3 regions of the Roseomonas sp. WA12 genome follow, and region 2 is predicted to be linked to each of the others. Evidence: predicted binding sites of a transcription regulator. Region 2 holds the regulator's gene; each other region holds the start of a gene.
The links. Region 2 encodes LexA, which represses DNA repair genes until DNA is damaged. Its sites were predicted from a motif close to TGTTCTANNTANGTTC; they were not measured.
Positions count from the first base shown of each region.

Region 1: a site for LexA is predicted at 561-576, ahead of dinB (DNA polymerase IV). Genes of this name have one in related genera too.
Region 3: a site for LexA is predicted at 1,060-1,075, ahead of recA (recombinase RecA). Genes of this name have one in related genera too.

Region 1 is NZ_CM135108.1:3,422,223-3,424,487, reverse strand. Features, by position in the region: gene ACVBD7_RS16390 (hypothetical protein) at 1-195, opposite strand, end outside; gene dinB (DNA polymerase IV) at 758-1,816, shown strand; gene ACVBD7_RS16380 (tripartite tricarboxylate transporter substrate binding protein) at 1,994-2,265, opposite strand, start outside.
Region 2 is NZ_CM135108.1:1,223,035-1,225,299, reverse strand. Features, by position in the region: gene ACVBD7_RS05895 (molybdopterin molybdotransferase MoeA) at 1-816, shown strand, start outside; gene lexA (transcriptional repressor LexA) at 924-1,670, shown strand; gene ACVBD7_RS05885 (ComEC/Rec2 family competence protein) at 1,755-2,265, opposite strand, start outside.
Region 3 is NZ_CM135108.1:1,082,216-1,084,480, reverse strand. Features, by position in the region: gene recA (recombinase RecA) at 1-912, opposite strand, end outside; gene ACVBD7_RS05215 (ATP-binding protein) at 1,129-2,265, opposite strand, start outside.

The sequences.
Region 1 (2,265 bases), 2.2 Mb from region 2:
CCCGAGGATGTAAACTCCGTAGGGCGGCGACAGGGCAGTGCTGATCATTGGGAGCACAATGAGCGAGCCGGCCAGGACGAGCAGGAAAACCAGCAGCTCGAGAGGCAAGCGGCGATAGACGCGTAGCGCTGCATTGAGGTCCTCGACCGAGGACTGGTCGAGCCGCAGCGGCGAAGTTGGGTCAGGAGAGTGCAACGAAGCCTCCGATCGGCGTGAATGAGCGGGCCCGGCAGGTCCATGCGTGCAGCTGCTCGGAAGGAGATTTGGACGTTAGTGCGACGATGTGGCCGTGGCCCAGAGAGGGCTGAAGTCAAACCTTCGTATTCGGAAGGGCCCGACGCCTTTGGAAGCTCGACTGGAAGCGCCTGGCCGTAACACCGAGGACCCGTATCGGCGCTGGCAGAGGCGGCAATATAATTTCTTGGTTTGCGCGCTATCGCGAAGGCTGGGCGCGCGGCGGCCGCCCGCAATGTCCTTATCCGTGGCGCCAATCAGGTCTCCGGCAACAGGAGGAGTTCGCGCATGGGGTGCTCCGGGCGCCCGGACGATCTATAAGCGTGTGTTCGTTCTTCGTTCTGGACGCTTCGGAGTTGCCCTGAGCCATGCCCCCGTTCTCCCCAGACCCGGGCGGGTCCGATGACGGAGCGTGGAGCAGGGGTGGGTATGCCGTGGTCGGAGTATTGGACGGGTGCAACACCGACGCTCCACCGCTGTCCGGTTGGATCCTGTGACCTCCCGCAAGATCATCCACGTCGACATGGACGCCTTCTACGCGTCGGTGGAGCAGCGGGACGATCCGGCGCTGAAGGGTCGTCCCCTGGCAGTGGGCGGCTCGCGGGAGCGCGGAGTCGTGGCGGCGGCCAGCTACGAGGCGCGTGCTTTCGGGGTGCGTTCAGCCATGCCATCCAGGACGGCGGCCCGGCTCTGTCCCGATCTGGTTTTCGTCCCGCCACGCTTTGATCGCTACCGGGAGGTATCGGCCCAGATCCGGGAGGTGTTTCTCGAGCACACACCGCTTGTGGAGCCGCTCTCGCTCGACGAGGCCTATCTCGACGTTACCGAGAACCGAACGGGGCTGCCCACCGCGACGGCGGTCGCCCGTACGATCCGTGCCGAGATCCTCGCCCGGACCGGGCTAACCGCCTCGGCGGGGGTCTCCTACAACAAATTCCTGGCCAAGCTCGCGAGCGACATGCGCAAGCCGAACGGGATGTTCGTCATCACGCCCGAGCAAGGACCGGGCTTTGTCGAGGAACTGGCGGTCTCCCGGTTCCACGGGGTCGGGCCGGCAACGGCGGCCCGCATGGAGGTGCTCGGGATCCGCACAGGGCGGGACTTGCGCGATCGCAGCCTCGCCTTCCTGCAGCAGCATTTCGGCAAGGCGGGCGCCCACTTCCACGCCATCGCGCGAGGCGAGGACCACCGGCCCGTGGTGCCGGACAGGCCTCGCAAGTCCTCCGGCTCCGAGACAACCTACGACCGTGACCTGGCCCGCCCCGAGGAGGTGGAGGGCGGCATCGGGGTGCTCGCTGACGAGGTCTGGGCGTGGTGCGAGAGCACGGGGCAGCGGGGGCGGACGGTGACGGTGAAGCTGCGCTGGGCGGATTTCCAGCAGGCCACGCGAAGCCGCACGCTGCCGAGCCCAGTGAGCGACCGCGCGGCGCTGGTCCGGATTGCGCTCGAGCTCCTGCGCAGTCTCTACCCTCTCACGCGCAAGGTGCGGCTCCTCGGCGTGACGGTCTCCGGCTTCGATCACGCTCCGAGCCGAAACCCGAGCGGGGAGCAGACGCGCCTCGAATTTGACGCGAAAAAGTAGCGCCGAGCGCGCCTAGCTTATCCTGCCGAACGGAGCGAAGCGCACAGCGCGCCGGGCTTCTCTCCTCATGCCATCCTGACTGGTCCTCGTCAGGGCTCCGGGTCGTAGACCACCCGATGACCGGGGCCGATCAGGAACCCCAGCCACGCCGTCAGCGAGGCGCCTGCCGTGACGAGGTCATTGCTGCCAGGGGGTCTTCTCCCAGATCTGGCGATAGCGAGCTTCCTGCGCCGGCATCTGCGCCTCCCACTCCGCACCGGGCAGATAGGCCATGGGCAGCTCCAGCTGCCGCGCCTTCTCCGCCCATTCGGGCTTGGAGACGATGCGCGCAATCGCTCCCTGCAGTTGCAGGGCGATCTCGTCGGGCACGCCGCGCGGCGCGCCGACGCCGCGCTCGCTCGTCATGATCACGTCGTGGCCCGCCTCGCGGAAGGTCGGCACGTCCGGCA
Region 2 (2,265 bases):
CGTGCCGGGCTCGACTTCACGGCGGGCGACACGCTGCTTCCTGCCGGTCAGCGGCTGACCGCGCGCGACATCGGCTTGGCCGCGGCGGCCAACCATCCTTGGCTGCAGGTCCATCGCCGCCCACGTATCGGGATCCTCGCCACTGGGGACGAGATCGTTCTGCCGGGCGAGGCGATCCCGGCCGGCGGCATCGTTTCGTCCAACGCCCATGCGCTGGCCGCGCTCGTCCGTGCCTCGGGCGGCGATCCGCTGGTTCTCCCCATCGCGGGCGATGACCGCGACGCCATCGCTGCAGCCGCCAGCGACGCCCGGCGCTGTGACCTGCTGGTCACCACCGGCGGCGCGAGCGTGGGGGAGCACGATCTGGTCCAGGCGGCACTCGGCCCGCAGGGCTTCTCGCTCGACTTCTGGAAGATCGCGATGCGGCCGGGCAAGCCGCTGATCTGGGGCGACCTGCGCGGCACGCCGATGCTGGGCCTTCCGGGGAATCCCGTTTCGGCGCTGGTTTGTGCCGTCGTGTTCCTGATTCCGGCCCTGCGCCGTCTGAGTGGCCTCCCGGCAGGGCCGATGGAAACCGTGACGGCGCGGCTGGGGCAGGACATGCCGGAGAATGACCGCCGTCAGGACTATGTGCGTGCTGATCTTTCGATCGATTCGGACGGGGCGCACGTCGCGACGCCCTTCCCTGTTCAGGACAGCTCCATGCTCTCCACCCTGGCCCGCGCGTGCGGGTTGGTGGTGCGCCCCCCCCATGCGCCGGCGGCCCCGGCGGGCTCCGCGGTGCAGTTTGTATTGTTTTCCTCTCTAGGCGTGTGAAGCGCGGCATTGACCGACGCGGAAGAACTTTCATAGAACTTCCGCGTCGGTTGCCCGTTTGTTCGTGCAGAAGACCTGCCACTCGCGCCCAGGGAGACGCCCGGACCATGCTCACCCGGAAGCAGCACGAGCTGCTCACCTTCATCGACAAGCATCTGCGCGACACTGGCTTCTCTCCTTCTTTCGAGGAGATGAAGGAGGCGCTGAATCTTAGGTCGAAGTCGGGCATTCACCGCCTGATCACGGCATTGGAGGAGCGCGGCTTCCTCAAGCGCCGCGCACATCGCGCCCGGGCCCTGGAAGTGCTGCGCGTGCCGGAAGGCCTGGCGCCCCGTGCAGCGCTCGCGGCCTCCGGCGCGCAGCCGGCAATGGCTGCGCAGCCCGCCTCCCCGGCCTTCGCGCCCAACGTCATCCGCGGCAACTTTGCCCAGAACCTGCCCGGCGCCGTGCGCACGGCGAACGATGCAACTGCCGTGCAGCTGCCGCTCTATGGCCGGATCGCCGCTGGCCTCCCGATCGAGGCGCTCCGCGACAGCGGCGAGAGCGTCGAGGTTCCGGTCACGATGCTGGGCGGCGGCGAGCACTACGCGCTCGAGGTCTCCGGAGACTCGATGGAGGGCGCCGGCATCCTCGACGGCGACACCGTGATCATCCGGCGCGGCGACGTGGCTGATAACGGCGCGATCGTTGTCGCGCTGGTGGACGAGAATGAGGTGACGCTGAAGCGGCTCCGCCGCCGCGGTAACTCCATCGCGCTGGAGGCTGCCAATCCCCGCTACGAGACGCGCATCTTCGGCCCCGACCGGGTGAAAGTTCAGGGCCGCCTCATCGGTTTGGTCCGCCGCTACCATTAGTCTGCCGGGCGGGCCCGTTTAGGCTGTCAGCGGCGGACTCGGAGAAGGATGCGGGGCTGGAGGATTTCTTCCTCCAGCCCTTTTTCATTCCACCTCCGCGGGTGGCTCTGACTGCGCCTGGGCCCGCGGCGTCGGAACCGGCGGCACCCAAGGCCGGTCCCCCCGCGCCGCGCGGTCCGACAGGATGATGGCACCGTCGCGGGCGAGCCAGATCGCATGGGCCCCATCCCGCCAGACCGAGAAGCGGTCCACCCGCGGCGTCTCACGGCAGCGGCCGCGGATCGGTTCCAACGAGATCATCACCGCTGCCTGGCCGCAGCCCGTCTCGGCCAGCACCGGCGGAGGTGGCGGAGCCGGTCCGCGGCGCGGCCTCGGCGCCTCGCGCGGTGGCTGGCGCAGCAGGATGGCAGCCGGACCCGTGTCCCGCGGCCGAAGTAGGCAGGAGAGCGCGCCACAGGCCGCGCCCGGCACCTCGCCCTCGCGCGGCAGGACGGTTGCGTTGTCCTCCCCCCAACTTCGCAGCCACGATTCGCGAGTGATGCGATTAGCGCCGGATGTCCGCTCCGACAGCACGCCAGCCGGGCTCGCCATGGCA
Region 3 (2,265 bases), 140 kb from region 2:
CTTGGCGTTCTCGCGGCCCTGACCGATGCGCTGGCTGTCGCAGGAGAACCAGGCACCCGACTTCTCGACGACGCCGGCCTTCACGCCGAGGTCGATGAGCTCGCCGACCTTGGAGACGCCTTCGCCGTACATGATGTCGAACTCGACCTGCCGGAACGGCGGGGCCATCTTGTTCTTCACCACCTTCACGCGGGTCTGGTTACCGACGACCTCTTCCCGATCCTTGATCTGGCCGATGCGGCGGATTTCCATGCGGATGGAGGCGTAGAACTTCAGCGCGTTGCCGCCCGTGGTCGTCTCCGGGTTGCCGAACATGACGCCGATCTTCAACCGGATCTGGTTGAGGAAGATCATCATGCAGTTGGAGCGGGCGATGGAGCCGGTCAGCTTGCGCAGCGCCTGGGACATCAGGCGGGCGTGCAGGCCGACGTGGCTGTCGCCCATCTCGCCCTCGAGCTCAGCGCGGGGGACGAGGGCGGCAACGGAGTCGATCACCAGCACGTCGATCGCGCCGGAGCGGACGAGGGTGTCGGCGATTTCCAGCGCCTGCTCACCGGCGTCAGGCTGGGAGATGAGGAGGTTGTCCACGTCCACGCCGAGTTTGCGGGCGTAGCCGGGGTCGAGCGCGTGCTCGGCGTCGATGAAGGCGCAGGTGCCGCCCTTCTTCTGGGCTTCGGCGACGCACTGGAGGGCAAGGGTGGTCTTGCCCGAGGATTCCGGGCCGTAGATCTCGATGACGCGGCCCTTGGGGAGGCCGCCGATGCCGAGCGCGAGGTCGAGGCCGAGGGAGCCGGTGGAGATGACCTCCACATCCTCATTAATCTGCTTGCCGCCCATCCGCATGATGGAGCCCTTCCCGAAGGAGCGCTCGATCTGGGAGAGAGCGGCTTCGAGAGCCTTGTTCTTTTCCATTGTGGAAGTAGCCCCTTGGCGTTCGGCGGACGCGATTTCTGCGTACCGCCGGCGGATGATTCGGTGGGTCTGGGACCCACGCCCTCACGCGCTTGTTAAACGGCCGGGGCGGTTGCGCACAAGCGCGAGCGCCGCCCTGGTCCGTGCTGTTCATATTATGTTCACCCCCGCGAAAAGCAAGACGTTTCGGGGTTCGCGGGGTGGATTTCGGGCCGGTTACGGGAGGGTGGCGACGAGGTCCACGAGCTCGGCCGGGCGGTAGGGTTTGGGGAGGAAGGTGATGCTGTCGCGGCCGAGTTCGGTGCCGAGTGCCGCTTCGGCGTAGCCGCTGACGAGGACGATGGGGAGGGTTGGGCGGTGGGTGCGGACGGCGTGGGCGAGGGCTACGCCGTCGAGGCCCGGCATGGCGATGTCGGAGACCATGGCGTCGGGGGTGAGGCCGGCTTCGATGAGTTCGAGGGCGGTGTCGCCGTCCTCGGCCTGGGTGACCCTGTGGCCGGCGCGTTCGAGGGCGACGGCGGCGAGGCGGCGAAGGGGGGCTTCGTCGTCCACGAGGAGGATGTGGCGGCCAGTGGAGATGGTGGCCGGGGATGGAGGGGGTGGGGCGGGAGTTTGTTCGGGCTCGCCCTCGTGGCGCGGGAGGTTGATGCGGAAGCGGGTGAGGCCGGGGCGGCTCTCGATCTGCATGGCGCCGCCGGACTGGCGGACGACGCCGTGGACGGTGGCGAGGCCGAGGCCGGTGCCGCCCTGGGTGGCGCGGGTGGTGAAGAAGGGTTCGAAGATGCGGGGGAGGATGTCCGCGGAGATGCCGGGACCGGTGTCGGCGATCTCGAGGACGGCGTAGCGGCCGGGGGGGAGCGGGTCGGGGGTGCCGGGCTCTTCGCGCAGGGCGACGGCGGTGTCGGTGGAGATGGTGAGGCGCCCCTCCCCTTCCCCACCGTTCAGCATGGCGTCGCGGGCGTTGGTGGCGAGGTTGAGGAGGACCTGGTCGAGCTGGACGGGGTCAACACGGACGCGGCGGCCGAGGGCGGCCTGGCGGAGTTCGAGGGTGATGCGGGGGCCGAGAAGGCTGCGGAGCATCGGGAGGGCGGCGGAGACCGCTTCGTCGAGGTCCAGCACGCGGGGTTCGAGCTGCTGGCGGCGGGCGAAGGCGAGGAGGCGGCGGACGAGGGCAGCGCCGCGGGCGGCTGCGTCCTGGGCGGGGCGGAGGTCTTCGCGGGTGGTGGGGGCGGCGAGGACGGCCGCATCCATGGCGCCGAGGATGATGGCGAGGAGGTTGTTGATGTCGTGCGCGATGCCACCGGCGAGTTGGCCGATGGCGCGGAGCTGTTCGCCGGCTTCGGCTTCCTCGCG